DNA from 3 places in the Paenibacillus sp. DCT19 genome. Region 1 is predicted to be linked to each of the others. Evidence: a T-box and tRNA genes for the amino acid it is inferred to sense, from the RefSeq annotation. Region 1 holds a T-box; the other regions hold tRNA genes.
What was found. The T-box of region 1 lies ahead of tyrS (tyrosine--tRNA ligase). A T-box ahead of a tRNA ligase gene usually reads a tRNA of that ligase, here a tRNA-Tyr.
Positions count from the first base shown of each region.

Region 2: it has a tRNA-Tyr gene. The T-box ahead of tyrS (tyrosine--tRNA ligase) is inferred to sense a tRNA for this amino acid. The anticodon was not compared.
Region 3: it has a tRNA-Tyr gene. The T-box ahead of tyrS (tyrosine--tRNA ligase) is inferred to sense a tRNA for this amino acid. The anticodon was not compared.

Region 1 covers NZ_CP029639.1:2,870,562-2,880,623, forward strand. The annotation lists gene DMB88_RS13065 (DMT family transporter) at 1-132, opposite strand, end outside; partial or broken gene DMB88_RS13070 (AraC family ligand binding domain-containing protein) at 132-979, opposite strand; gene DMB88_RS13075 (Dabb family protein) at 1,141-1,446, shown strand; gene DMB88_RS13080 (protein adenylyltransferase SelO) at 1,787-3,256, shown strand; gene DMB88_RS13085 (Imm63 family immunity protein) at 3,469-3,909, shown strand; T-box leader at 4,095-4,316, shown strand; gene tyrS (tyrosine--tRNA ligase) at 4,437-5,696, shown strand; gene DMB88_RS13095 (YxcD family protein) at 5,773-6,054, opposite strand; gene DMB88_RS13100 (hypothetical protein) at 6,060-6,560, opposite strand; partial or broken gene DMB88_RS13105 (PadR family transcriptional regulator) at 6,663-7,228, opposite strand; gene DMB88_RS13110 (beta-class carbonic anhydrase) at 7,416-7,979, opposite strand; gene DMB88_RS13115 (carboxypeptidase M32) at 8,397-9,911, shown strand.
Region 2 covers NZ_CP029639.1:315,057-325,118, forward strand. The annotation lists rRNA gene DMB88_RS01340 (23S ribosomal RNA) at 1-502, shown strand, start outside; rRNA gene rrf (5S ribosomal RNA) at 580-696, shown strand; tRNA gene DMB88_RS01350 (tRNA-Ile) at 735-811, shown strand; tRNA gene DMB88_RS01355 (tRNA-Ala) at 838-913, shown strand; tRNA gene DMB88_RS01360 (tRNA-Asn) at 915-990, shown strand; tRNA gene DMB88_RS01365 (tRNA-Glu) at 995-1,066, shown strand; tRNA gene DMB88_RS01370 (tRNA-Val) at 1,110-1,185, shown strand; tRNA gene DMB88_RS01375 (tRNA-Thr) at 1,191-1,266, shown strand; tRNA gene DMB88_RS01380 (tRNA-Asp) at 1,276-1,353, shown strand; tRNA gene DMB88_RS01385 (tRNA-Phe) at 1,373-1,448, shown strand; tRNA gene DMB88_RS01390 (tRNA-Tyr) at 1,458-1,543, shown strand; tRNA gene DMB88_RS01395 (tRNA-Lys) at 1,552-1,627, shown strand; tRNA gene DMB88_RS01400 (tRNA-Leu) at 1,634-1,714, shown strand; tRNA gene DMB88_RS01405 (tRNA-Gly) at 1,725-1,796, shown strand; tRNA gene DMB88_RS01410 (tRNA-Arg) at 1,804-1,880, shown strand; tRNA gene DMB88_RS01415 (tRNA-Leu) at 1,895-1,973, shown strand; tRNA gene DMB88_RS01420 (tRNA-Pro) at 1,981-2,054, shown strand; tRNA gene DMB88_RS01425 (tRNA-Gly) at 2,066-2,136, shown strand; partial or broken gene iolD (3D-(3,5/4)-trihydroxycyclohexane-1,2-dione acylhydrolase (decyclizing)) at 2,422-4,286, shown strand; gene iolE (myo-inosose-2 dehydratase) at 4,344-5,240, shown strand; gene iolC (5-dehydro-2-deoxygluconokinase) at 5,494-6,501, shown strand; partial or broken gene DMB88_RS01445 (CoA-acylating methylmalonate-semialdehyde dehydrogenase) at 6,699-8,173, shown strand; gene iolG (inositol 2-dehydrogenase) at 8,252-9,307, shown strand; gene iolB (5-deoxy-glucuronate isomerase) at 9,373-10,062, shown strand, end outside.
Region 3 covers NZ_CP029639.1:5,525,362-5,535,423, forward strand. The annotation lists gene DMB88_RS25145 (sensor histidine kinase) at 1-275, opposite strand, end outside; gene liaF (cell wall-active antibiotics response protein LiaF) at 306-599, opposite strand; gene DMB88_RS31545 (hypothetical protein) at 497-952, opposite strand; gene DMB88_RS25155 (PspA/IM30 family protein) at 1,103-1,810, opposite strand; gene DMB88_RS25160 (PspC domain-containing protein) at 1,812-2,309, opposite strand; gene DMB88_RS25165 (PspC domain-containing protein) at 2,327-2,551, opposite strand; gene DMB88_RS25170 (PspA/IM30 family protein) at 2,557-3,231, opposite strand; gene DMB88_RS25175 (LiaF transmembrane domain-containing protein) at 3,266-3,574, opposite strand; gene DMB88_RS25180 (helix-turn-helix domain-containing protein) at 4,009-6,420, shown strand; gene DMB88_RS25185 (class I SAM-dependent methyltransferase) at 6,686-7,612, opposite strand; tRNA gene DMB88_RS25190 (tRNA-Leu) at 8,167-8,245, opposite strand; tRNA gene DMB88_RS25195 (tRNA-Cys) at 8,275-8,348, opposite strand; tRNA gene DMB88_RS25200 (tRNA-Gly) at 8,358-8,432, opposite strand; tRNA gene DMB88_RS25205 (tRNA-Gln) at 8,437-8,511, opposite strand; tRNA gene DMB88_RS25210 (tRNA-His) at 8,527-8,599, opposite strand; tRNA gene DMB88_RS25215 (tRNA-Trp) at 8,627-8,700, opposite strand; tRNA gene DMB88_RS25220 (tRNA-Tyr) at 8,707-8,792, opposite strand; tRNA gene DMB88_RS25225 (tRNA-Thr) at 8,798-8,873, opposite strand; tRNA gene DMB88_RS25230 (tRNA-Phe) at 8,889-8,964, opposite strand; tRNA gene DMB88_RS25235 (tRNA-Asp) at 9,056-9,133, opposite strand; tRNA gene DMB88_RS25240 (tRNA-Met) at 9,159-9,232, opposite strand; tRNA gene DMB88_RS25245 (tRNA-Val) at 9,250-9,325, opposite strand; tRNA gene DMB88_RS25250 (tRNA-Glu) at 9,395-9,466, opposite strand; tRNA gene DMB88_RS25255 (tRNA-Ser) at 9,484-9,575, opposite strand; tRNA gene DMB88_RS25260 (tRNA-Asn) at 9,579-9,654, opposite strand; rRNA gene DMB88_RS25265 (23S ribosomal RNA) at 9,726-10,062, opposite strand, start outside.

The sequences.
Region 1 (10,062 bases):
ACGAAAGAACAATATCTCCACAGGAGTGAAATCGATCAGCAGGAGTTTGGTAGAGACAAATGTTGTTCCCCAGATGAGTATTGTAAATAGAGCAAGTAGATGCCCAGTTGAGAGCTGACGTTCATGTGTCATCATATGCTATCTTTCGTAGCGCTGGCGTTAGCTTCATGATTGAAAATGCGTCTATACTGCCGGGGGTGAGCCCAATCAGTTTTTTGAAAAAATTCGTAAAGTGACTCTGGTCACTGAAGCCTGTCCGCGTAGCAACTTCAATGGGCAGTGCGCCTTGTTCAAGCAGCTTCTTGGCATGACTGATGCGAATTGTTTCCAGGTAGCGATAGGGTGATATTCCTTTTTGGGTCGTGAATAAACGTAGCAGGTGGTATTTGCTCAGACCCGTCATCTCGACAAACTGATCCAGCATAATCGGCTCCATATAATGGGCTTCCATGTACTCGCAGATACGTCTGATCTCGGTTGTGAGATCCTGTGACCCTAAGGGAGGCAGGGCATCTGCATAATCTCTTATCAATTGATCCAATAGCATTAACAATGCTTCTTCCTTATGAAAATCTGATTGACCTTCCAGGATCATCAAATGTAATTCATGTAACGACGTGCAGAGTTCACTCTGATACAGCACAGGTTCTGTAAACCGGGGAAGGTAGTCTTGTCCGGTAATTTCCTGCACATATTTTCTCATCACGTCAGGTTGGATATTGATGCATCGATAGTCTAGTGTTCTACCGTCTACCCCTTCACAGGCATGAGGATCCTGCGGATTGAAAATAATGACATCACCACTGTTCAGCATATATTCCTTGTTATTGCAGGCGAGATAGCGTTTGCCTTGCTCAATAAAACCAATGACGTAATAGTCATGAAAGTGATTCGGGAATTTCTGCATAATACCTTCGAACTGATAGGCTTCCAATTGTAGATCTGTATCATAAACGACGGTTCGGACTTCACGCGTCATATGGTGCACCTTCTTTCTAGTAAGTTATAGATAGTATAAATTGAGAAGAAGGAATTTTCTTGAATGATATTGCTGTTTGAATTACAATTTGAGCATCTTAGATTGTAATCGATTAACATCTAACATGCTATGCTTCAAGGCAAACAAAGGAGGAAAATAACGTGTTTGAACATTTAGTTATTTTTAATTTTAACGATCAGACTACATTACCTAAGCAACAGGAGTTTGTAGATCAATTATTAGCGCTAAAAGAGCAGATTCCAGGCATTGTTGAACTGACAGCAGGGATTAACCAGACGGAAGAGACAGACCGAATTCAAGGCTATACAATTGGTTTAAGAGTAACATTTGAAGATCAGCAGGCATTGCGCGCCTACGGTCCACATCCTGCTCATCAAGCATTTGTAGCATCCTTGAATGGATGGATTGAGAACGTCATCGTATCAGACTACCCGCTGTCCAATTAATTAATTAATTAAGATAAGCCAGAAACAGCTAATTTATGGTTTAGACTATGGATTCGCTGTTTTTGTGTTGTCGTTAGAAAAGTTGAATCGTTTACTTATTGATAATTGTGATTGGACGATAGTCAGGTTCATCTTTATACTATTTATCATAGTTAACAGCTCTGTATTTACGGGATAAGCATGCAAAATTAAACTAGATATGCTACAGTTTCTACAAGAACATGAGTGCCATGTTCACGATCAATGAATTTCATGCGACTACATAAATGAGCATTGTTTGGTTAGGCAACAATAATACAACAGGAACCTTGTTTTCAAGGAAAAGGAGTGTAGTGATATCATGCCAACAGCAAAGCTTGCGACAGGCTGGAATTTTGATAATAGTTATGCACGATTGCCACAGACGTTTTATACGAAGCAGGGAGCGGGACATGTGCAATCCCCCCATTTAATCATTTTTAATGATACAGTTTCGAGGAAGCTTGGTTTAAATACAGAAGAGCTGAAGAGTGATGAAGGAGCTGCGATTTTGGCGGGCAATCTCATACCCGAAGGAGCCGAGCCCTTAGCTCAAGCATATGCAGGTCATCAATTTGGTAATTTCAATATGCTGGGTGATGGACGAGCACTGCTCCTAGGTGAACAGATTACGCCTGACGGAGAACGCGTAGACATTCAGCTAAAAGGATCGGGCAGAACGCCATATTCACGCGGAGGAGATGGACGTGCGGCTGTTGGACCGATGGTTCGTGAATATATTATTAGTGAAGCGATGCATGCCTTAGGCATTCCAACAACGCGAATTCTATCTGTAGTATCAACAGGAGAGACGATTACTCGTGAAACGGAGCGACCAGGTGCGATCTTGACCCGTGTGGCTTCCAGTCATTTGCGTGTAGGTACATTCCAGTATGCTGCAAGGTGGGGAACGGTAGAGGAATTACGAGCACTGGCAGATTACACGCTGGAGCGTCACTATTCGTATATTAAGCTGGATGAGCATCGCTATCGCTCCCTGCTTGAGGAAGTAATCAAACGCCAGGCAACACTGGTGGCACAATGGCAACTGGTTGGTTTTATACATGGAGTCATGAACACGGATAATATGACGTTAAGCGGTGAGACGATCGATTATGGACCATGTGCTTTTATGGATGTATACAAACCTGGGACTGTGTTCAGCTCAATAGATACTCAGGGACGGTATGCCTATGGCAATCAGCCTTACATTGCAGGATGGAACCTAACGCGTTTAGCGGAGTCGCTATTGCCGTTATTACATGAGGATGAGGATCAGGCTGTGCAAATTGCCCAAGATGCCATCGCCCAATACTCCGATCTGTATCATCAAGCGTGGTTGTCTGGCATGAGAGCCAAACTTGGGTTGTTCAATGCGGAGCCGGAGGACGAAACATTGGTGAAGGATCTCTTGGAAACGCTGGAGCAGGCCGGAGCAGATTATACCAATACCTTCCTGGCTCTAACTTTTGATAAGACTCATCATTCTAATCTTGCTGACCTTGCTCAATTCAAGGAGTGGCATACACGCTGGCAGGCAAGATTGGAGAGACAGCCTCAATCTAGAGATGAAGTACAACAGCAGATGAGCAATCACAATCCAGCGGTCATTCCGCGGAATCATCGAGTGGAGGAAGCACTGGATCGTGCGGAAAATCACGGGGATCTTAGTTTGGTGGAAAAGTTAGTTCAGGTGCTGTCGAATCCATTCGACCATTCAATTGAACGTTCAGAGTACACCGAAGTCCCGGCCACATGTGACACATCCTATCGGACATTCTGCGGAACTTAAGCCTAACAATAAGACTTGAAAAATGATACCGTCGCACCATACCTAGCGATTATTCCGAAAATGAAAAAAATTAAGGCTGCCTAAGGGCAGCTTTTTTAATGGAATAGTGTACGAATGGAGGTTAAGATATAAAAAGTGAATCAATGTCTTTGATGAGCCTTGAATAATGGAGGGCAATCGTATATTAAATCGGCAGCCATAGGAGCGTGAACATGTCACATTTGCTGAACAAACAAGAAATTGCAGCTGCACTAACTGAACTACTCAATCGCACATCCTTGCCGCCAGAACAGGTAGCGCGTAGTGTTAATCGTTTATTTGAAGAGTTTAAATGGGAGGGTGTGCCTTATGTAGAGGTGGGCAAAACTGCTTATATGGTCACGATCTATGAGCGAGGAATGCCTATGTTGAAGAAGCGATTGAAGCAGACGGACGAAGTTCTATACTGGTTACTGGCAGATATTATTTTTACGATTGCGCATGTTGAACTGATGAAACGGCATGGAGTAGATAATGTACATACATATTTGAAATACACTGAAGCTATTTATGCAGAACTGAACGCGGATGTTCAGAAAGCTTTCCAACAGATTGGTGGAGTCTATCTACGTTGGCATGAGAGCGGTAAAAGGCAGGAGCTTGAACAGAGCTGAAGAGCATAAGCACTTATCTACTTGTGTAAAATATGGACGAGCGTTGTTTCCAAAGCACATTTGCAATGAAATATCTGGAAAATATTGTGGGTGAGTAACGATAGGATTGTAAAGCATGTAAGGTAGAAGTTACTTGGTCTTGCATTGGCTCTAAGGTTCCGCTATACTGGCTATAATCTAATACATGAACTACGATGATAGAGCGCAGTAGCGGCTTTGTCCCTGTTACAGAAAGTCAGGGGTTGATGGAACCTGATACATACAAGGGCTGCGAATTACACTCTGGAGTATCTTGGGTAATGCCAAGCGGGATGGCGAACGATATTTCGCCAAAAGCGGTACAGACAGGTTCGATTTCGAATGTCTGTGCAAGTTGGGTGGTACCACGGTTATGAATCGTCCCTATGTCAACAGATGACAAGGAGGCGATTTTTTTGTGTCCAAAAAAGCTGCCCAGATGTGTTTCTTGCTGACTCACGTAACTCATGAGCTGAGGATTATGATACTGGAGAAGGAGTTGTATATTCGTGAATATTATTGATGAATTAGAATGGCGCGAAGCCATTAATCAACAGACGGATGAGGAAGGACTGCGTGAACTGATTGGGTCGAAGTCGGTCTCCTTGTACTGTGGTGTCGATCCTACAGGAGACAGTATGCACATCGGGCATTTGATTCCTTTTATGATGCTCAAACGTTTCCAGCAGGCAGGACATCGTCCAGTCATTTTGATTGGCGGAGCGACAGGTACGATTGGTGATCCGAGTGGACGTCAGTCCGAGCGTTCTTTGCAGACGTTGGAACAGGTTCAAGACAATGTGAATGCATTAACAGCACAGTTGAAAAAGCTCTTTGTGACCGAAGGCGACAATCAGGTGCGCATGGTCAATAACTATGACTGGACACACCAGATCAATGTCATTGAATTTTTGCGTGACTACGGCAAGAACTTTAACCTGAATACGATGCTTGCAAAAGACGTCGTGGCGAGCAGACTCGAAGACGGAATTTCATTCACTGAATTTTCCTACCAGATTCTCCAATCCCTCGATTACCTGCACCTGTACAAGAATGAAGACGTACAATTGCAGATTGGCGGCTCGGATCAATGGGGTAACATCACGAGTGGTCTTGATCTCATTCGTAAAAAAGAAGGCTCTGAGGCTAAAGCGTACGGTCTGACGATTCCGCTTATGCTCAAAGCAGATGGCACCAAGTTCGGTAAATCAGCAGGTGGTTCCATTTGGCTGGATCCGAACAAAACAACACCATTTGAGTTCTACCAGTTCTGGGCGAACACGGATGATCGTGATGTTGTGAAATACTTGAAATACTTCACGTTCTTGAGCAAAGAGGAGATCGAGGCCTTGGCGCAAAAAGTAGAGACAGAGCCACATAAACGTGAAGCACAAAAAGCACTTGCTGAAGAAATGACGAGATTCGTTCATAGTGAGGAGATGCTGGAGCAGGCTAAACGGATTACAGCAGCCTTGTTCAGTGGAGATATTCGCTCGTTGACGGCAGATGAGATCGAGCAGGGCTTCAAAGAAATGCCTACCTTCGAAACGGAAGGCGAAGCCAAAAATATCGTTGACTGGTTGGTGGATCTTGGTCTAGAGCCATCGAAACGTCAAGCGCGTGAGGATATTACCAAAGGTGCTATCTCTTTGAACGGTGAGAAAGTAACAGAGCTTGAATTCAACGTTTCTGCAGAGCAAGCTATCGGTGGAAAGTTCATCATTATCCGTAAAGGGAAGAAGAACTACAGCCTGGTGAAATTGAAGTAAAAAGCGACATTAACACAAAACCGCCCCCTTTGATTAGATCAAAGGGGGGCGGTTTAATTCGTTGCTTTGAGCTCAATTAGTGTTGATTTACAATCGCTGTAATCTCTTCATCAAGATCCAGTCGCACATCTTCACGATAAGCTCGAATATTATATTCACTGTGGAGATAACGCAGAATTGCTTCAATCATGTTGGATTCAACCAAAAATTGACTTCGGCCTTGAATCCAGACTTCAGCGGAATATCCTGTATCTTCCTCCCAGCTCAATTCAACGTTAACATCAGTTGGTCGTACACCTTTACGTTCTGCCATGTGAAGGCAAATCGCATTCACAATTTCATCCATGCTCAGAACCATAGGGATTAGTACCGTCCGTTTCTGTTGCGGTCATCATCACGATCGTCACGACGATCATAACGTCCGTCTGCCGCTGGTTTACGGTTGGTGAGCTTTCTGAAGAGTGTCATTGCAAGCATAACAATCAACATAATAGCAGCTACGTTTACGAGCAATCCAAGGATATTACCCAGAGCTCCCATGCCGCCGAACAATCCACCGAACATCAATCCAGCCAAACCACCAAGCATCATGCCTTTCATGAATCCGCCGCCACCGCCGAAGAATCCACCACGGTTTGTTGCAGCTGCACCTGTACCTGAGTTATTGTTGCTGTTCGATTGACTTACATTGTTATTGGAATCCGATTTCTTAGGAGTATTGCTATAACTTTTCGTACCTGATTTGAAACCGCCGCCACGTCTTGCATCGGCTGAATCTGGGTTAACCACACCAACTGTTGCGAACAGTAATGTAAATGCCATGAACACCATCATAAGATGTTTAATACCGAATTTTTTCTTCATTGTAAAGATCGTAACCCCCCGATTAATGTTGTTGGATTTCTCCATAAAATACAGCCTTACTCAAGTAATACGGTGAACTCACGGAAACGTTTCAAATTTTTCTTAATTTTCCGAAATGACTGGGATCGGGTCTTGAATCGCCGCTTGACCATCTAGTAACTGGGTAACCCAATTACACCATTCAAGGCCAGTTTGAGCGTTCATTAAGCCTTTCTGCACGAGAATATAGCTCCCGAACTCTCGACTTCCCACACGCAAATTATCCTGAGGGATGCGAGATTTCAAATCTTCAAAATAACGTATTCGCTCGTTAAACCAGTTTTTACGCTCATTCAGGATGCGTCTCATGCTTCCGTCCTCTGCAATACCGACACACAATATGCGAAGATTGAATTCATCGCGTGTAACGGGCGCAGTAACGGGAGTGATCATCCATCCAAGCAGTTTTTCAATACCTTTGTCCGTAACTGCGTACATTTTTTGTCCGGTTTGTCAGACTGTTGCACCCAGCGGGAAGATAATAACTCTTCGTTTTCCATCTTGGACAGGAGGGGATAGATCTGACTATGCTTAGCCTGCCAGTGTGGCTGAATTTTCAGCATCAGATCATAACCTGAAGACTCCTCGCGGGTAAGCAGCCCGAGCAATCCGTAGGAAAGTATGTTCATGCACATGTCTCCTTAATATTAGGGCTGAGCCAGAGAAAACAATACAATTGTAATCTTTGACCGCTTTCATAAAAGTGTACACTGAAACTGTATGGTTTGACAACCTGACAGCTAAACTGCCTTAATTTAGACAAAAAAAGAGTGCGAACCTGGAAGGTTCGCACCCAAAAGCATATGAGAGAGATGTCTACACGCTATACCCATCAGCGACAAGGTCAAGTTTACCCGTATGTGGGTCAATTACCAAGCCGTGAACGGGTGCGTTAGGTGGAAGTAGTGGATGTTTCTTAATCACTTCCACAGTATGTTTTACCCCTTCTTCAACACTGTCAAACCCGCGCAGCCACTTGTTCAGGCGGATGCCAGAGTTTTCAAGTGTAGACAATACTTCCTCTGATACGCCGCGCTCGAGCATATGACCAATCATCGTTTCTGCATGAAGAGAAGCCATACCACATTCCTTATGACCAACTACAACAACTTCATCGGCTCCAAGCTCATAGAGAGCGACAAGAACACTACGCATAACACTACCAAAAGGTTGGGAAATGATCGCGCCTGCATTTTTGATGATCTTTACATCGCCATTTTTCAAGTTCATGGCTTTGGGCAGCAATTCAACCAACCGGGTATCCATACATGTGATGATAACCATTTTTTTGGTTGGGAACTTACCAGCCGTATACTTTTCGTATTCTTTTGACTCGACAAATGTTTTGTTGTGTTCCAGAATCTCTTGAATGTTGTTCATATCCATTGCCTCCTGTGATTAAATACGATGAGCACGGCCAATTACATTACGTGTAGCTTGTCCTAATCTAAGCCGTATTGCTTCAATCATTATACTACTAATACCGTCAGCATCTATCATTATGGCTTCATTAGGTTGTTCAAAAAGTCCGCTTTTGATTACATATGTATGCCTAGCGGCATGATTAGCATCGAATATGGAATTCACCCGAAATGTCCGTTGCTCACGTAGCTTGATCTACGCTCCGCTACTCCATTTCTAGCTTCATCCCATCTTCTCGGTACTGAAAACCAATCTTTTTGAACGAACACTTTAACAACCCTAATTCAATTTGCCTCTGTTAAAAGTTGATTATAGCCATTTCAAAAAGTATCATCAATAGGGAAAACTATTAAATTTCGAGAGGTGAGCGTAACAATGGATCAACAAACACTAGAACATTTAGAATCTTTTCGTCTTTTAGTTCGCAAAATCAAAAGTTATCATGAAGCCATTGGATTGCTTCACTGGGATTTGCGCACAGGTGCGCCTAAGAAAGGTGTTCCGACACGCTCCGAAACCCTTGGTATGTTGTCAACCGAAGCTTTCAAGCTGCAAACTTCTGTTGAAATGAAGTCATACCTCGATACATTGACTCAGCCTGACGTATTACAACAACTTGAGGATCTTGATCGCCGCCAAGTGGAAGATTGCAAAAAGGAATACGATCGCAGTCAGTCCGTTCCTCCGGAGAAAGTTCAAGCCTACACTGTGCTGACGGCAAAATCAGAAACGGCGTGGGAAGATGCCAAGCATAACAGCGACTTTGCTGGATTTTCTCCGTATCTTACCGATATTGTTAAACTCAAGCAGGAGTTTATTGACTACTGGGGTGTCAAGGATACACGGTATGATACGTTGCTGGATATGTACGAGCCTGATCTTACGGTGGAGAAGGTCGATGCGGTATTCGCTCGTCTTAAGGATCGTCTGGTTCCTCTACAGGAGAAGATCAATGCTTCCAATCACAAACCTGACACTGCCTTCCTGAATCAGTTGTTTGATACCAAGCAACAAGAAAAATTCAGCCTGTTTATTTTGGAACAGATGGGATATGACTTTGAAGCTGGACGTTTGGATGAGAGTGTTCATCCATTTGCTACAGGGCTTAACCCGGGTGATGTGCGGATCACTACGAACTATTTGCAGGATGATGTTGCAAGTGCAGTCTTCAGTTCATTGCATGAAGGTGGACATGCCTTGTATGAGCAAAATATTGATGATAGCCTGGCAGGCACGCTACTTGCAGAAGGAACATCAATGGGGATTCACGAATCTCAGTCCCGTCTTTGGGAGAATATGATTGGTCGTAGTCGTCCCTTCTGGGCACGATACTACAAGGATCTACAGCAACATTTCCCGCAGCTTAGCGAAGTTGAGCTGGAGGATTTCTATCGGGCGATTAACCGTGTGGAGAGTTCGTTAATTCGGATTGATGCAGATGAGCTGACCTATAACCTGCATATTATTATCCGGTATGAGATTGAGAAAATGCTGTTCAATGAAGGGCTTGAAGTGAAGGATCTACCGGAAACGTGGAATGAGAAATACAAGGAGTATCTTGGGATTACGCCGCCGAATGATGGTGTAGGTGTGCTTCAGGATGTTCACTGGTCCGGTGGGGATTTCGGTTATTTTGCATCGTATTCACTTGGTAACATGTATGCTGCACAGATTCTACATACGTTGCGCCAAGAGATGCCCGAATTTGATGCCCACATCGCTGAAGGTAATCTCATTCCAATCAAGGAATGGTTGACGGACAAAATTTATCGTTATGGCAGAACTCGTACACCTTCTGAATTGATCATGGCCGTAACGGGAGAAGAATTGAATCCTGATTATTTGGCTGATTATTTGGAAGAGAAATACGCTGAAATATATAAGCTGTAATTTAGCTGTAATTCAGAGGCAACAACCATATGAAATCTGCAGGAGCGGGGCGAACGAGCCTCGCTCTTCTTTTGTGTGCAACTTCTTAACCTTTTGCTGGGCTCCCGCATATGGTTAGTAGAGAAACAATGGAAGCCCGAAAAGGAGGGGA
Region 2 (10,062 bases), 2.6 Mb from region 1:
TAGTGATCCGGTGGTACCGCATGGAAGGGCCATCGCTCAACGGATAAAAGCTACCCTGGGATAACAGGCTTATCTCCCCAAGAGTCCACATCGACGGGGAGGTTTGGCACCTCGATGTCGGCTCATCGCATCCTGGGGCTGAAGTAGGTCCCAAGGGTTGGGCTGTTCGCCCATTAAAGCGGTACGCGAGCTGGGTTCAGAACGTCGTGAGACAGTTCGGTCCCTATCTGTCGTGGGCGTAGGAAATTTGAGAGGAGCTGTCCTTAGTACGAGAGGACCGGGATGGACGTACCGCTGGTGTACCAGTTGTTCCGCCAGGAGCACCGCTGGGTAGCTATGTACGGACGGGATAAGCGCTGAAAGCATCTAAGCGTGAAGCCCCCTCAAGATGAGATTTCCCAGTATGTAAGACCCCTTGAAGACGACGAGGTAGATAGGCTGGGGGTGGAAGTGCAGTAATGCATGGAGCTGACCAGTACTAATCGGTCGAGGGCTTATCCAATTAGCACGTTTTAAATCGCAGACTTTCGTTTCGAATCTAGTTTTCAGAGAACAATACTCTGAGATGTAAGCTACGCGTTTGGTGGCGATGGCGGAGGGGTTCCACACGTACCCATCCCGAACACGACCGTTAAGCCCTCTAGCGCCGATGGTACTTGGACCGCAGGGTCCTGGGAGAGTAGGACGCCGCCAAGCGAAAACCCTTAGGGGTATTTTTTTTCGAATGTCTATACGGGCCCTTAGCTCAGTTGGTTAGAGCGCACCTCTGATAAGGGTGAGGCCGGTGGTTCGAGTCCACCAGGGCCCACCATAAATATAATAGTAGTACCGAAGAATGGGGCCATAGCTCAGCTGGGAGAGCGCCTGCCTTGCAAGCAGGAGGTCAGCGGTTCGATCCCGCTTGGCTCCACCATTCCCTGATAGCTCAGTTGGTAGAGCACTCGACTGTTAATCGAGTTGTCACAGGTTCGAGCCCTGTTCGGGGAGCCATTAAGGCCCGTTGGTCAAGGGGTTAAGACACCTCCCTTTCACGGAGGTAACAGGGGTTCGAATCCCCTACGGGTCATAGCAATACCTAATGTTTTAATGAGGGATGAGAATCCCAATATGGAGGCTTAGCTCAGCTGGGAGAGCATCTGCCTTACAAGCAGAGGGTCGGGGGTTCGATCCCCTCAGCCTCCACCATATACGCCGGTGTAGCTCAACTGGTAGAGCAACTGACTTGTAATCAGTAGGTTGGGGGTTCAAGTCCTCTCGCCGGCACCATTAATGCCTGGAACCGTGGTGTAGTTGGCCTAACATGCCTGCCTGTCACGCAGGAGATCGCGGGTTCGAATCCCGTCGGTTCCGCCATTAATTCTTAACCAAATAAGGCTCGGTAGCTCAGTCGGTAGAGCAGAGGACTGAAAATCCTCGTGTCGGCGGTTCGATTCCGTCCCGAGCCACCATGTAATCCTGGAGGATTAGCGAAGCGGCCAAACGCATCAGACTGTAAATCTGCTCCCGTACGGGTTCGGTGGTTCGAATCCATCATCCTCCACCAGTTTTTATGAGTCATTAGCTCAGTTGGTAGAGCACCTGACTTTTAATCAGGGTGTCGAAGGTTCGAGCCCTTCATGACTCACCATTATATGCGCGTGTGGCGGAATTGGCAGACGCACTAGACTTAGGATCTAGCGTCTTTGACGTGGGGGTTCAAGTCCCTCCACGCGCATCCTTTATTTGCGGAAGTGGCTCAGCGGTAGAGCATCGCCTTGCCAAGGCGAGGGTCGCGGGTTCGATTCCCGTCTTCCGCTTATATTTGCGCCCTTAGCTCAGCTGGATAGAGCGTTTGACTACGAATCAAAAGGCCGGGAGTTCGAATCTCTCAGGGCGCGCCATTATAACTTCATATGCCGGCGTGGCGGAATGGCAGACGCGCTCGACTCAAAATCGAGTGGGAAACCGTGGAGGTTCGAGTCCTCTCGCCGGTATACATAACGGGATGTAGCTCAGCTTGGTAGAGCACCTGGTTTGGGACCAGGGGGTCGCATGTTCAAATCGTGTCATCCCGATCTTATCGTATGCGGGTGTAGTTCAATGGTAGAACTTTAGCCTTCCAAGCTAATAGCGTGGGTTCGATTCCCATCACCCGCTTCAATAGAAAAGCAAAAAAGATATGGTATATGCCATATCTTTTTTGCTTTTTTTACACTCCAACGAACGTAATAACATTATCTATGCCAAAAGAAGCGATATTCAACGCACATCCATTACCTAATTATTTTAAACAATGAATATAAAACGCTTACAAAAATGTCTTGCCTAATTCAGCAAGCTGTATTACCATGTGAATTAAGCGCTTAACCTTTAGAGGTAAGGCGCTTAAACTTAACGTAGATTAAGCGCTTAACCTGTAAAGGGAAGGGAGATAATTAACGAATGGGAACAATTCGACTGACGATGGCTCAGGCATTACTTCGATATTTAGATCAACAATATATTTCGGTAGATGGTGTAGAGACCAAATTTATAAAAGGTGTCATCGGTATTTTTGGACACGGGAATGTGACTGGCATTGGAGAAGCATTAGAGCGTAGCCCGGGTACGTTGCGGTATATGCAAGGAAAAATGAACAAGGCATGGTGCATACAGCAACTGCTTATGCCAAACAGAAGAACCGCAAACAAATCTATGCCTGCACAACCTCGATTGGGCCTGGTGCGCTGAATATGATTACAGCGGCTGCCACCGCAACAGTTAATCGTATTCCTGTTCTACTGCTTCCCGGTGATAATTTTGCGACGCGAGAGCCTGATCCAGTGCTACAGCAACTGGAGGTAAGTAGTGACTATACAATTTCAGCAACTGATTCCTTCAAGGCTGTCAGCAAGTATTGGGATCGGATCGTTCGCCCAGAGCAATTAATGATTGCAGCTACACAGGCCATGCGGGTGTTAACTGACCCAGCAGAGACAGGCGCGGTAACATTGGCACTGCCGCAGGATGTTCAGGCAGAAGCATACGATTATCCAGAATCGTTCTTTGCTCGCAAAGTACACTACTTGGATCGCCGTCCTCCAGTTCTTGCAGCACTGGAACGGGCAACGAAACAGATTGCCCGTGGGAAGAAGCCACTGCTCGTTGCAGGTGGCGGTGTATTGTACTCTGAGGCATCCGCACAATTAGCGGAGTTCGCCGAGAAGTTTGGTATTCCTGTTGCCGAGACACAGGCTGGTAAAAGTGCTATGCCGTGGAACCACCCGCTCAATGTGGGTGCAATTGGGGTTACTGGCTCCTTAGCAGCTAATAGGCTTGCAAGGGAAGCGGACGTTGTAATCGGCGTAGGCACACGGTTCTCCGATTTTACGACGGCGTCTCGCTCTGCTTTTCAGCATCCGGAAGCTGCCTTTATCAATATTAATCTTAACAGCATGGATGCCGCTAAATTAGGTGGAGAAGCCATTTTAGCAGATGCACGGGAAGGTCTACAGGCTCTGCAGAAGGCATTGCAGGAGCAGCAATACCAAACCGAATATGGTGCAACTGAAGTTGCTGATTTGCGGGATGAATGGATTACAGAAGTAGATCGGCTGTACAGTCTAGAACATGCAGATGGTCTGGCACAGACTACTGCGGTTGGTGTTATTAATCAAACGATTGATCCATCTTCCGTTATCGTGTGTGCAGCAGGTAGTTTACCAGGAGATCTGCATCGTCTGTGGCGTGCGGCTGAACCGAAGACATATCACATGGAGTATGGATTCTCGTGTATGGGCTATGAGGTAAGCGGTGCATTCGGAGCTGCGCTTGCTGAGCCTGATCGTGAGGTATACGCCATGGTAGGCGATGGAAGTTATCTGATGCTGCATTCGGAGCTGGTGACCAGCTTACAGGAACAGAAGAAGTTCACCATTTTATTATTTAACAACAACGGATTCCAGTGCATCCATAACTTACAGCGTGAGCACGGAAGCGACGGGTTTGGTAACGAGTTCCGCTACAGGGATTCGGAGAGTGGAAGACTCTCTGGTGATTATATGCAGATGGATTTTGTTGCCCATGCCAAGAGTATGGGAGCCAAAGCTTACAAGGCAGAGACAGCAGAGCAGTTGGAGCAGGCGCTCAAGGATGCTCGAAACGAGAAAGTGACTACACTCATCGAGATCTCAGTCGTGCCCGGAACCAACGCGGGTGGGTACGAGTCATGGTGGAATGTGGGTGTACCGGAGGTCTCTGCAGAAGAAAAGGTAATTCATGCTCACCAGGCAATGCAAACCAATCGAACCAAGGCAAGACTCATTTAAATCAGGACTGTTCACAATACGAACTTAAAGGTTGAACGACAAAGGAGATGTGAAGCAATGAGTAAGTTGCCATTTCAGCTCGGGATTCATCCGATTAATTGGGTTGGCGAGGATGTGAAGGAACATGGCGATGCCACAACCTGTGAGCAGATTCTAGATGACATTCAGCGTCTCGGGTTAACAGGTACAGAGATGGGACGTAAATATCCAACCGATCCTGCCACGCTAAGGGAGGAATTGAACAAACGAAACATCCGTCTTGTATCCCAATGGAAATCCGTGTTGCTGTCAGACCCAGCATACCGTGTGTCCGAGCTAGACAGTTACCGTAAACATGCGGAATTTTTACAGTCGATGGGTAGTAAGGTGATTAGTACAGCAGAGGTCGGTGGTTCGCTGCATTTTGATCCACGGCGCACACCACATGAAAAAGAAGTATTAAGATTGAGCGAATCGGAATGGCATACATTTGCAGATGGCTTGAATGCAGCGGGAGCTATTGCTCAAGAGTATGGGCTCAAGCTCACATATCACCATCATGGAGGCACTGTGGTAGAGCAGCCAGATGAGATTGATAGGCTTATGGAGCTCACCGACCCTTCACTGGTGTACCTCCTGTATGATACGGGTCATGCTTATTACGGTGGTGCAGATCCACTTACGGTGCTCCGTAAACATTATGACCGGATAGCTTATATCCACTTGAAGGATATTCGTCCACATGTGCTTGATGAGGCTAGAGAGGCACAATCTGATTTTGTAGGTTGTATTCGTAGAGGCGTGTTTACTGTACCGGGTGACGGATGTATTGATTTTGCACCAATTCTTCAGGAATTGATCATAGGAGGATACGACGGTTGGGCGATGCTCGAAGGGGAACAAGACCCAGCCATTCATAATCCTTATGAGTATGCGAAACGCTCTTTGCAATACATGGAATCACTAATCGGGTAGTCCACGAACTGGTTTGGCAATAAATGAAGATACTAGCCGAGCGATATGGAGTCAGCAGAGGTATTTAGACTTTCACCAGAGTCAATAGCGCTAGCTCTACAGAGGCATTTAATGGATTCCAAGTGACCCGCCGAGCCATAAAAAAACCTTCTTCAGAGGATTTAACAATGAAGGGCAATGCATTCCCAATAGAAATAGATTAATGACCTAATTATTTTAATAAATATCTCCCTTAGAAAGGGGTTCAACGGTAATGACCTACGTATCCTTTCCGGTATCCAGAAAGCTAGACTTCACTGCGATTGGCCGATTATGCATCGATCTTAATGCCAACGAGATCAACCGCCCTATGGAAGAAACGATGACGTTTACGAAATATGTAGGCGGCTCTCCCGCCAATATTACGATTGGTATGTCAAGGCTTGGCATGAAGACAGCGTTTATTGGCAAGATTGCAGACGATCAGATGGGACGCTTCATCCAAAGTTATCTGGAGCAGAACACCATCGACACCTCCAATGTCGTATCGGATGATACGGGGGCAGTTACAGGACTTGCGTTTACAGAGATCAAAAGCCCGACCGATTGCAGTATTCTGATGTACCGGGATAACGTAGCTGATCTGAAGTTGCAGCCGCGCGAGGTGCAGGAGCAACTCATTGCAGATTCTAGCGTGCTCCTGATTTCTGGTACGGCTCTAGCTCAGAGTCCTTCGCGTGAAGCGGTGTTGCAGGCACTAACTTATGCGAAGAGACATGGGACTGTCATTGTGTTTGATCTAGATTACCGTCCGTATACGTGGTCTTCGGCAGAAGAAACAGCGGTCTATTACAATCTGGCAGCGGAGAAGTGTGACATCATTCTAGGGACTCGCGAAGAGTTCGATATGATGGAAACGTTCGATTATAACCCCGAGCATAACGATCAGGTGACAGCTCAGAAATGGTTCGACTTTGATGCCAAAATCGTAGTGATCAAGCACGGCAAGGAAGGTTCCATTGCGTATACAAGAGAAGGACTATCCCACCGTGCGGATAGTTATCCAGCTCGTGTTGTCAAAACATTTGGAGCCGGAGATTCTTACGCAGCCGGATTCCTATATGGTCTGATGCAAGGATGGACGATTGGACGCAGTATGGGGTATGGTGCTGCAGCAGCCAGCATCGTCATCTCCAGTCACAGTTGTTCGGATGCAATGCCTACGGTGGAGCAGGTGAATGAATATATCGAACGCTGCAACCGAGGCGAAATCACAGTGTGATCGTTGGATCGCATCATTACTCAGACATGCAGATACGTTTACCGAGGATCGTATACTAATTTACTAATTAACTACTATATCAGTTCAACTAAACCTTCTTTAGTTAAACCTATATCGTTTAACGGAATATTTTCGCTACTGCTATTTCAAGTACAGGTTATTTCATGGGGCACGTATATACGAAGGGGGACTAGACTATGGCAAAAGGAACATCGGAGACATCGACAAATGTGACAATGGTACAAAACTGGATCGGGGGTACTTGGGTGACCCCAACATCTACCCGTACAGAGCCTGTTGTGAATCCGGCTACGGAAGAAATCATCGCTTATGTGCCGCTCTCTGAGCGGGCGGATGTAGACCAGGCTGTTGAAACAGCACGTGAGGCATTCCGATCCTGGAGTGTTACCCCGGTGCCACGCCGTGCACGGATTTTGTTCCGTTATCAGCAGTTACTCGTAGAACATTGGGAAGAGCTCGCAAGGCTGGTGACGCTAGAAAATGGTAAGAGTTACGCAGAGGCCTACGGCGAAGTTCTGCGTGGTATCGAATGCGTGGAATTCGCAGCAGGTGCCCCGAATCTGATGATGGGCAAACAATTACCTGACATCGCCACAGGGCTGGAATCAGGCATGTATCGGTACCCAGTAGGCGTAATTGGGGAATTACCCCGTTCAACTTCCCGATGATGGTACCGTGCTGGATGTTCCCACTGGCCATTGCCTGCGGAAACACATTTGTCCTGAAGCCATCAGAGCGTACACCTCTGCTGGCAGGACGCTTGGCAGAGCTATTCAAGGAAGCGGGACTGCCGGATGGTGTGCTTAATATCGTTCACGGTGCACATGATGTCGTGAACGGATTGCTTGAACATAAGCAGATTCAAGCGATCTCTTTTGTCGGATCACAGCCTGTGGCTGAATATATCTATAAAACGGCTTCCGCTCATGGCAAACGGGTGCAGGCGCTAGCTGGTGCTAAAAACCACTCTATCGTTATGCCAGATGCTGACCTTGACCTCACAGTGAAAGAGATTACTAGCGCGGCGTTTGGCTCCGCAGGAGAGCGCTGTATGGCATGTTCAGTGGTGGTGGCTGTAGGCGATGTTGCAGACGCACTTGTACAGAAGCTGGTGGAAGCTGCAGATCGGATTACCATTGGTAATGGCCTGGATGAGGGAGTGTTCCTAGGCCCAGTCATTCGCGCTGGACACAAGGAACGTACACTGGGGTATATTGAGGCTGGAGAGCAAGAAGGAGCGGCATTGATTCGAGACGGACGTAAGGATAAGGCAAGCGGGGAAGCAGGCTACTTTGTAGGGCCAACCGTATTCGATCAAGTAGATAGTACGATGAAAATCTGGAAGGATGAAATTTTCGCTCCGGTTCTCGCTGTGGCAAGAGTGGAGACGCTTGAGGAAGCGGTGGAGCTGGCAAACCGTTCTGATTTTGCTAATGGCGCGTGCTTGTTCACACGTAGCGGAGCTCACATGCGGCAATTCCGTGAAACAATTGATGCGGGTATGCTCGGCATTAACCTAGGCGTGCCAGCGCCGATGGCGTTCTTCCCATTTTCCGGCTGGAAGAAATCATTCTATGGGGATCTTCATGCCAACGGGTCAGACGGTGTAGAGTTTTACACGCGCAAAAAGATGGTCACGGCTCGTTGGTAAACAACGGGTGATCGTCTGATCACAATACAGCCTAAGTAAGTCTTGGAAGACTTGATATGCATACAGGGAGGTAGCGGGATGGGCAAGGACAAGGTAAGAGTGGGTATTATTGGCGCAGGACGAATTGGTAAAATTCATGCCGACAATTTGTTGCGCAATCCTCATGTGGAGATCGTAGGCATAAGTGATCTATTTGCGGGACCAGAGCTTGAAGCTTGGGCAGGGATGCGCGGTATCTCTGTGGTAACAACGGACAGTACAGAGCTTATTGAACACCCTGACGTAGATGCTGTGTTGATCTGTTCCTCAACAGATACTCATGTGCCACTTATTGAATTAGCAGCGCAAGCAGGTAAGCATATTTTCTGTGAAAAACCTGTGAGTATGGATCTTCATCAGACAGAGGCAGCCGTAGCGGCTGTACAGCAGGCAGGAGTGAAGCTACAGATCGGATTCAATCGACGCTTTGATCATAATTTCAGACAGGTGCGCGCACATGTACAGGATGGCTCCATCGGAGAGCCACATATTATCAAGATTACCTCTCGTGACCCTAGCCCGCCTCCTGCGGAATATATCCGGGTATCAGGTGGGATTTTCATGGATATGATGATTCATGATTTTGATATGGCTCGTTATCTCTCAGGCAGTGAAGTAGAGGAAGTGTATGCACAAGGCAATGTGCTGGTGGATCCTGTATTTGCTGAATATGGAGATGTGGATACCGCGATTGTTACGATGAATTTTGCCAATGGAGCCATTGGTGTTATAGATAACAGCCGCCGAGCGGTTTACGGATACGATCAGCGTGTGGAAGTGTTTGGATCGAAGGGTAGCACTGCGGCTGCCAATGATCATCCGAATACGGTAGAGCTTAGCACAGCTACGGGATTGCTACGGGACAAACCACTTCACTTTTTCCTTGAACGTTACAACGAAGCGTATGTACAAGAAACCGCACTGTTTATAGAGGCTATCCTGAAGGATATACCTGTGATCGTGGATGGTCATGATGCGGTTCAAGCAGAACGGATTGCATATGCGGCTCGGATGTCACTCCAACAGGGAAGACCCGTCAAACTTCTTGAGGTACCGAGTGTATTGGTGGATTCGCAGACGGCTGTTCAATCTTAATTAACAAGTTAACCGCTATCACACTTTTGTTCTAAAATTGCAATTCGAGAGGAGTCGGTAACCGCATGTCAGAACGCATAGTGAAACCCGAATTCAATCCAGCAGAGGATGGAACACTGTTAACCGTTACGCCAGAGTCGGCCGGCTGGGAATACGTAGGATTTCAGGTGGTACAACTGGAGGAGAATCAGACGTGGGGGCGTGAGAGCGAGGATCAGGAGCTCTGTATCGTTCTTCTTAGCGGACTTGCGAATGTGCGTACACAGAAGAACACGTGGGAGAATATTGGGCGCAGAATGAGCGTTTTTGAGAAAATCCCTCCATACTCCGTGTATGTTCCAAGCTCGGATCAAGTACAGATTACTGCACTTACCAAGCTTGAAATTGCTATATGTGCAGCGCCTGGTGAAGGAAGTTATCCAGCACGTCTGATTGCACCTGAGGATGTAGGCGTCGAGACACGGGGATATGGTAATCTGGAACGGCAGATCCATAACATATTGCCAGAGCAGAAGGAAGCCGACAGTTTGCTTGTCGTGGAAGTCTTTACACCGGATGGACACTGGTCGAGTTATCCGCCTCACAAACATGATCGAGATGCGCTGCCAGATGAGTCATTGCTAGAGGAAACATATTATTTCCGTGTAGAGCCTCAGCAAGGCTTCGCTATTCAACGAATCTATACCGATGATCGTTCTGTGGATGAGACGCTGGCAGTCAACAATGGTGAAGTGGTGCTTGTCCCATGCGGATAT
Region 3 (10,062 bases), 2.7 Mb from region 1:
AGAGAACCTTTTTCCCATTGCAGCAATGTTTCCCTCAACAATTCTAGTCTGCGCTTCACCCGGTAGCTCTGGTAAAAACCAAATGCAGCTCCAATTCCAATTAACAACAGTAACAATGCCACACCTGATTGGATCAGATGTCTCCAGCCTGCAAACGGAGCCAGATAACCATATGTATATAGTACATACAAGACAACCGCGAGCACAATGAAAACAAGGAGGATCCCTTCACGCATACTTCGGGTTACCATGTCGGTATGTCGTTTTGTGTTCATACAGGTCTCCTCCTTTGTTCTTTTTAATTACTACGGATTACTGATGCTTAGGTCGCCAACAATATAAGAAATTACGAATTTTGCTTTATGTTCACTGGACTCATAGCCAGGAGTTCTCCATATTATTTTATTCATCATCCCACTGTCCTGCTCGCCATTTAGATTAACGCGGCCAAACAATACGAATGCTTCAATTTCAACGCCATAATCTTCAGGCAAGGTCAATCGAACATTACCCATGACGCCCTGAAGTAATACAATGGTTTGTTTCTCTTCCGGAATAGATAGCGATAGATCTGCGTTAACTTCCCCATGGCATGCCACAGACTCATACTCTGTAACCGCCAAGCCTGTTGATCCCAATAGTACCGTGCCAAGAAATTTTGTCTACGCATAACATTTTCGTTCAGATGAATCTTCTTTGTTTTGGAATAGAAAAAAGCGAGTGAGGCAAGTACGATCAAAAATACAATCATCAAATTATCTAGCAACAATAGTGCTGCACCGATTCCCAAGCATCGATACCCTTTACGTGTAACACCTTTTTGAACTTGAACCATTCCATACGTCAGCAGGATCAGTGCGGCAAGAGTTAGAAAGTTCATATTTTGATTCAATAACATTAAGACGCCAATCACAATGATGAGCACTGCAAGCCATTGATTTTTCTTATTCATCCCCACCGCACCTCCTCTGTAAACGTAATCTTCTCTATTCGATGGAAAAGCCATACCAGGCGCTGAGGTCCCGTATGGCTTAACCTTTGCTCTACAAACCGTTCTCTATTCACGATTTATAGAATATCATATTGTTTGCATAGCGAACAGTTATTCTTTTGAAGTGTTGCCTGCATCATTTTTTGCGCCATTGCCCATTTTGTTTTTCAAAGCTTGCAGCTGTTGATCAACTTTGAACTGTTTTTCCGCATCCACGGGATTAGTGTACGTGGATTGTGTGTTGCGATACGGTGCACGGATTACGTCAGCTTCAGCTTCCATTTGCATGATTTTTTCTTCCATGCGGTGGAATCCAAGTGATGCGCCTCCGCTCTCAATGCTGTGCAAGCTGTTGATTTGGGACATTTGCTTTTTCGCTTTAGCCATCTGAGCACGAGATACCAGTTCATTGCGTTTGTTACGCATTTTGTAGAACTCATCTTTCATGTCATGAAGCTGTTGTAACAAGTCTTTGGCTTGTGCTTCTGATTGTGCATGAAGATCGCTGTATTCCGTAATTTTTTGATCAAAATAGATTTTCTCTTCCAGCAATTTGCGAGCTACTTCTTCCTGACCATTAGCCAAAGCAGCTTCAGCTTGAGACTCACGTTGTACAGATGTGCGCTCTGCTTCATCCAAACGTTGCTTCATGCGACGCTCATTTGCCATTTGTTTGGCAACAGTTACCTCAGCCTCATGAATTTCAGCCTCCATATCACGCAGATACTGATTCAACATTACAATTGGGTCTTCCACTTTATCCAACATATCATTAACCGATGCTTTCGTCATATCCTTAATCCGTTTAAATACTCCCATTTTACTTTTCTCCCTTCTCGTAACGAGATAATTTTTGGCGAAGCTCTTCAACTTCTTTTTTCAGTGCTTTTTTCTCAATATCTTTCATCATGGAGTCCAGATCACTTTCTTGATGTGCCCCAGCTCCGTAGGCATTGTTATCATAGGAACGTGGATCAGATTGCGGTCTACCGTTATACCCTGGGCCAGGTCCGAAGCTTCCATGACCTGATTGGTTCGGGTTGTTTTGATAAGGGCCTCTTGGCGGCTGATGATCATAGTTGTTGTATCCTCTGCCAGGACCTGATCCGTATCCGTATGGATCATATGGCGGATAGGGTTCTTTGGGGACTACCAGTGCTGCAATGAAATAAATTAACAACGACGTGCCGCCAGTTACGAAGATACTGATGACGAAGATGATCCGAAGTAGTGTGGAATCCATGCCAATGGATTCGGATATCCCGCCACACAAACCGGTTAACATTCGGTCACGCGTTGAGCGGTATAATTTGCTCATGTGCTTACTCCTTTCGTTTACTTGTGTCCTCTTACGTGATCGTATGGATCAGCGTAGTAGGGTTCCTTCGGCACCACCAATGCAGCGATGAAGTAGATGAGCAGTGATGTACCTCCCGTAGCGAAAATACTGATGAAGAAGATGAGACGTAGCAGCGTGGTACTGAGTCCGAGATTCTCGGAGATGCCGCCGATCAAACCTGTCAGCATCCGATTACGCGTTGAGCGGTATAATTTACTCATTTTAACTACTCCTTTTTGTCATTGTTTAACTTCTGTTTTAGCCTTTCCAGCTCTTTATCCAGCGCTCCGGAAGACATGCTTCCTGCTGATCCAGAGCCATCCTGACCCATACGGCGTATGTCCCGTAAACTTTGTGCTTCATATTCAAGATCAGAGACTTGATCATCCAGTCGATTGAACATACGTGGGACATTCTGTCCGTTATTATAGTGACTTCTCTGATTCATTCGTTGTTGTAACTGGATGGTTTGCATCCGTGCGTAGTAATATTGGCGCTTACTGTAGACATTTTGATATTCTACTTTGAGCTGATCAATCTGTTCATCAAGCTCCTGTAATGCCGCATTACTTTGGGCGTACAATTCGTTGTACTGATCCATTTTTTCTTCATGCAGAATTTTTTCTTGGAGAGCAAGTTTGGCCAGATGCTCCTCACCAGCTTTTAAGGCCATTGAAGCCTGTTCTTCACGTTTGTGTACCATCGATGCTGCCTGATCAGCTTGCTGTTTCATCTGTCTGGTGTGACTTGCATATTGATGACGAAGCTTCTCAGCTTCACCGATGTCTTGGCGGGTCGAGATCAGAAACTGGTCAATCAGTTTGACTGGATCCTGACTTTGCTCCAAATGTTCATTCAACGTAGCTACGGTAATATCCCGCATTCGACGAAATACACTCATTATATTCTGTCCTCCTTCTCATAATCGTGAAATCTTAGTAACGGCGATGACTGTTGCGTTTGTTTCCTAGCATCGATACCCCTAAGATAATCAACCCGATTGCGATAATTGGTCCCAGCAACCAAGATAACTTACCGATCAGTGCAAAGATACCTATGATCAGTACGATCCATCCTAGCGTTGTGTTACCACGCTTCACTCCGTAGTACCCCAGTGCAATCATCAGAATGGGAATCAGATATCCCATCATGTATCCTAGAAAAGGTGTTAACTTTCCGAAGAGGATGAGTGCGCCTAGCGCAATCAGTACAATCGCCCAGCCGTTTCCTTTATTCCATCTCATTATGTTTTCCACCGCCCTTTCCGAGTGCGTTTGTTTCTTGTTTAACCTTATGTCCTTATTCTAGGGCAATTTGAGACTTTTCAAAACAGACTGTGGACGGTTTTTCATCCTAGACTCAGGTCGGGGATCATCTTCGACCTTTGGCTATCCCTATATCAGACCTTAATCTGACAAGGTTCGCCCAAGCCTCCTTATCCCTTTATTACCTGTACTCGAGCCCTACATGACCTTCCATTTACAGATACCAGTCCTTACCTCTGAGTTACGTTTATGATGAGTTCGCGTTTCTACATAATAGCCCTAGAAGTGAAATATCCAACGCAACCCTCATTACATATTACTTTTTTATCCATATAATCTAAATTTAGATTGTTTTAATTGTAAGCGTTTACTAAAATAGGAATATGACCACCCTTTACGTCAGGAGATGACCTGTGCGATCCTTAACTTATTTACATAAAATGATAGTGTATGGCATTCTGCTAAGCACGTTACCCATTCTTTTAACCGGCATTGCTGCTTTTCTCTATTCTTCGCATCAGATGGAGTCACATCGTATTCAAGCGAATCAACAGCTACTTTCACAAATGCAATCTAACGTAGAACACAAACTGGCTACGGTAAGTTATATGTTGGATCAGGCAACTCGCTCTCCACTTACTGTACAATCTCTGGCTACACCTCAACTAAGTCCAAAGCCGGCTATTGCGAACAAATTGCAATCCGAGTTTCAACATATGAGATCCTGGGAGCCGTTAATGGATATTACACTTGTTAACCAAACTCAGGATTGGCTTATTGATCATGCAGGACTTTATCTGAATACAGATTTCCCACTGTCTCTACCTATGAAAGACTTACTGTCAAATACGCTCACATCAGGTTGGCAACTTGTCCCGTCCTCTGTCTTTAACAACCAAGAGCGGATGAAGAGTTCTGGCTGTAATTATCACATTGCACTAGCTAGGTCGATCCAAACGAAAAATGATTCAACAAACTCGGCGCTTATTGCTGGAATACCTGCGTGTTCACTACAGACGCCTATTGAGTCAGTGGATGCGAGTTCATCCACTTCAGGACTAATCATAATTAATCGTGAACAACGTATCATTGCACATCCAGACCCAAGCTACATGGGTAAGCCTTTAGCAGCGACTGGCTTAATTTATAGTGACAATGGAGTAAGCTTGAGTGAGCAGCTCTCTCCTGCCTCGCTTCCAGCATCCTCCTCCTACGGTGAGCTGCGCACGTCAGATCAGCACTATTCCATGGTATACGCCCAATCCCCATTAAAAGGATGGAGCTATATTCTGATTACGCCAATGAATGTCCTGAACCGTGAGTATATTCAAGTCGCACTACACACGATGTATATCAGTATGGGAATGTTACTTCTTTCTCTACTGCTTTCCTGGCTAGGTTCAAAGCGAATGCACACACCTATTCGTAGACTTCTCTCTCAAATTGGTATTCATGATCAAGTAGCGGCAACAGCTACAGGTTCACTGCAAGGGGCGAAATCGGCGCTCTCCATGGATGAATTCGAACAGATCAGAGCTGGGGTCTCTCAATTATCCGCATCCCGTTCTCAGCTTGAGCACAAGTTGAATCATTATGTGATGCAGTCACGTAGCCATTTCTTAATGAATATATTTCTGGGAAAATATCCACCCATTAAGCTACAACACATCTTGAATGAACAAGGATATGCCTCTCAGCTCAAGCAATGGCAACATATTTCCGTTATAACGATACAAGCAGATCTTGTGAATCATACAAAATATAGCCCACAAGACCGGGAACTGCTCCTGTTTGCTATTCAAAACATGCTAGAGGAGACCATCTTGCCCGAGATGCAACTGCTTCCGATCTTAATCGAGCAGACGGTTGTAACCGCCATTGGAACCTATGAATCTGATCCAGATGAGTTTACGAAGCAACTATATGCTCAAACTGAGCAACTGCAAAGGCGAGTTGAAGATCTACTCAGTCTACAGGTAAGCATTGGCATCAGTCAGCCTTATTCTACCCTATTGGAAGTCCATCAAGCTTACAATGAGGCTATGGAGGCTCTCCAGCATCGTCTCAAATTAGGAACTGGCGTTATTATCCCATATGAAACAGTTAAGACTCATATTTCTCATTGGTCGCTGGCTTACCCGGAGTCATTCGAGTATGAATTAATTCAAGCGATGCATTCCGTAGATGACGCTGAAGCTAATTCTATGCTCCATCAGCTGCTTGAGTATGTATTTCATATGGAATCGACACCAGAAGAGTATCAGTTGATGTTGATGCGATTGCTCACACGTATTCTGTTAATGATGCAGGAAGTTGGCATACCCCTCGGGCAGATTACAACCGGACAGGGCAGTATATTCAAAGAACTCTTTACACTACAGTCTGCAGCTGAAGTCGAACAATGGTTTACTCAACGTATTATCATGCCAATTGTAACTATTCTCAAAGAACGACAGTATGCGCAGTACCAACATATTTCTGAGAAAATGATTGCTCTTATCCAGCAGAGTTATGATACAGATCTTACATTAGAGGAGTGTGCTACCCTTCTCCACTATAATGCCAATTATCTAAGTGGTGTATTTCGCAAGGAAACAGGGTGCTCCTTCAGTGAGTACCTCACCAAGCATCGATTTACGATAGCGAAGAAGTGGTTAGAAGAGACCGATTTAACGGTAAAGGATATTGCGGCTCGGCTCCGGTATAACAACCCTCAGAACTTTATTCGTTCTTTCCGTAAGTGGGAGGGTATCACACCTGGACAATACCGGGAACGTAAACGTCGTGCTGGCTATGTACAGGAAAGCCGCTCATTAGGAAAATAAGTTTGCATTGGTGCCAAAATCATTACACCGACGCGACAGTCAGGAGATACACTCGGTGCGGCTATCTAATCTATCTCATCACAATACGTGTATACCGTCTGTTCGTTATTGGAGATCGGAGATGACGGAAAGGGTCGGAAATGAAAGCAAAAAGGAGCAGATCAAAGGAGCAGATCATCTGCTCCTTTTTATTTTAATAACACTCATTAACATTACTTACTTGATATTCTTCAATAACAATCATTGTTATTATGAGATACTTATTTTATTTGTTTGTGAGAACCTTCATGTTTGGCTGCTCCAACTGAATCAGAATTTTACCAAACCGTCCTCCTCTTAAGAACGTCACTGTTCCATTATCATATGTCTTTCTAATGTATTGCTCAGCCAGGCTAATGGATTGTTCGTCCGTTGGTAGACTATACGTATTCAGCCATTCAGGTAGCTTCTGTACAACTTCTTCCACAGGCAGTTCAACGGTGTTCACTTCCTTGGTAATTAGCGTTGTATAGGAGTACCCCTTCAGATAGAGCAACTGTTGAATGAATCCCATATCACTTGGTTTAAATGGGGTCTGCACTTGAAGCACTGTTCTTAGTTCATCAATCAGTGTGTGCTCCCGTTGTCCAGCCATCGTACTGATATACACATACTTACGGGCAGAATTAATGGCCTGCTCAATCGTTTCCCAATCGGACATTGCTGGACACATTGAAGCAAAAGCAACATCATACTTTTTCCTCCACCCTTTCTGCTCAATAGATATTTCTTCAAACCGCTCGCACACGATTTCAATCTTAGATGTCAAAGCTGCTGGAATTGTCTCCTTCATCAAGGAAACGAGTAGCTCAGAAGGTTCGACCGCTGTTACGGTTGCACCCTTCTCTGCGAACGGGATTGTGAAAATGCCAGAAGCTGCCCCAATATCTAAAACCGACATTCCTTCAAAATCTACACCTTGATTCTCGATCCATCCCATAATGCGCTCAGAACGTGCTTTTCCCTCTGTTGTAAAGGATTGCTGATGATACTCTTTAGCCCATCTCTCAAAAGCTTCTGCTGTATCAAAAGGGGCGCTTGGCTTTTTATATTTGGGACTCCTCGGTCTATTCTTCCAAGCCTCTTCCCACACAGAAAGATCAAATAATCCTTGGGGAATATCTAATTCTTTGCTTGGTATCACTTCTGTCATCTCTACACACTCCATTTCTTCATTCAGATTATTAGATCCACTTCATTGATTTAACTCATATTTGTACAAGGATTCATATAAGGAAATAACTCAGACATGATTTCATGATTTCATGACATCATGAAGTTGATATTGTATGGCTTCGAGGCTTTACCACGTAGAGACTCTACGGCTTAGAAACTTGATGATATTTAAACTTTTCGAATTAACTTCATCTTTCCTACTTATAGCTCAGATGTTTTTTATAATAAATATAAATATGAATACAAATACAAATATAAAGGAGTCATTATATCTTTAATTAGATGCAGCAGCATATCAATGATAACTCCTTTGTACCCACATCATTATTAGTTAATATAAGTAGAGCATTCAAGTCGATTAAGGACTTTACTTATCTATAATATACCCAATGCCAGATTACGTCAATATACAGACAACAGAAATGACTGAACGGATATAGTTTCAACTTACACATCATTGAACATTAAGTATTCTCTCTTTACAAAAAGAACCCTATGAATTGCAAGTGCAATCCATAGGGTTCTACGTTATACCGGCGAGAGGACTCGAACCTCCACGGTTTCCCACTCGATTTTGAGTCGAGCGCGTCTGCCATTCCGCCACGCCGGCACATATTCTTTTCGTATAGAGAAAATAACTGGAGGCGCCACCCAGATTCGAACTGGGGATAAAGCTTTTGCAGAGCTGTGCCTTACCACTTGGCTATGGCGCCGTATTAATTTGGAGCGGAAGACGGGAATCGAACCCGCGACCCTCGCCTTGGCAAGGCGATGCTCTACCGCTGAGCCACTTCCGCATAATGGCTGGGGATATAGGATTTGAACCTATGCATGACGGAGTCAAAGTCCGTTGCCTTACCGCTTGGCTAATCCCCATAGACAAAACAAAGGGGCGATCGAGGGGAATTGAACCCCCGAATGCCGGATCCACAAACCGGTGCGTTAACCACTTCGCCACGATCGCCATATATACTATACTTTTAAAATTAATTGGCAGGGGCAGCAGGAATTGAACCCACACCAACGGTTTTGGAGACCGTTGTTCTACCTTTAAACTATGCCCCTAAAAACTGGTGGAGGATGATGGATTCGAACCACCGAACCCGTACGGGAGCAGATTTACAGTCTGATGCGTTTGGCCACTTCGCTAATCCTCCATAAGTGGTGCCGGCGAGAGGACTTGAACCCCCAACCTACTGATTACAAGTCAGTTGCTCTACCAGTTGAGCTACACCGGCGTATTAAGTTATAAATGGTGGCTCGGGACGGAATCGAACCGCCGACACGAGGATTTTCAGTCCTCTGCTCTACCGACTGAGCTACCGAGCCATAATAAAGTTCAAACTTAAATGTTACACTTTACCTTGGGCGTCGGTGCCTTATATCAGATCTAGTGAACAGTTTCCTCATGTGGAAAATATGGCGGAACCGACGGGATTCGAACCCGCGATCTCCTGCGTGACAGGCAGGCATGTTAGGCCAACTACACCACGGTTCCAGATCACTTTCGTAAGAAAGTATAATTGCGGGGGCAGGATTTGAACCTGCGGCCTTCGGGTTATGAGCCCGACGAGCTACCGGGCTGCTCCACCCCGCGTCGTTATAAAAGATATATGGTGGAGGCTGAGGGGATCGAACCCCCGACCCTCTGCTTGTAAGGCAGATGCTCTCCCAGCTGAGCTAAGCCTCCGAATAACACATTTATGATCTTAACATAAAACCGCTATTAAAATCAACTTCTTTTTTTTGAAGAAAAGAATGACCCGTAGGGGATTCGAACCCCTGTTACCTCCGTGAAAGGGAGGTGTCTTAACCCCTTGACCAACGGGCCTTGCTAAAAAAATTATCTGGCGGAGAGAGAGGGATTCGAACCCTCGAGACGCTTGTGACGCCTACACGATTTCCAATCGTGCTCCTTCGGCCAGCTCGGACACCTCTCCATATGGCTCCCCGAACAGGGCTCGAACCTGTGACAACTCGATTAACAGTCGAGTGCTCTACCAACTGAGCTATCAGGGAATATAATACATCCAGAGTGTTGTTCTCTGAAAACTAGATTCGAAACGAAAGTCTGCGATTAGAACTTGCAATTGGATAAGCCCTCGACCGATTAGTACTGGTCAGCTCCATGCATTACTGCACTTCCACCCCCAGCCTATCTACCTCGTCGTCTTCAAGGGGTCTTACATACTGGGAAATCTCATCTTGAGGGGGGCTTCACGCTTAGATGCTTTCAGCGCTTATCCCGTCCGTACATAGCTACCCAGCGGTGCTCCTGGCGGAACAACTGGTACACCAGCGGTACGTCCATCCCGGTCCTCTCGTACTAAGGACAGCTCCTCTCAAATTTCCTACGCCCACGACAGATAGGGACCGAACTGTCTCACGACGTTCTGAACCCAGCTCGCGTACCGCTTTAATGGGCGA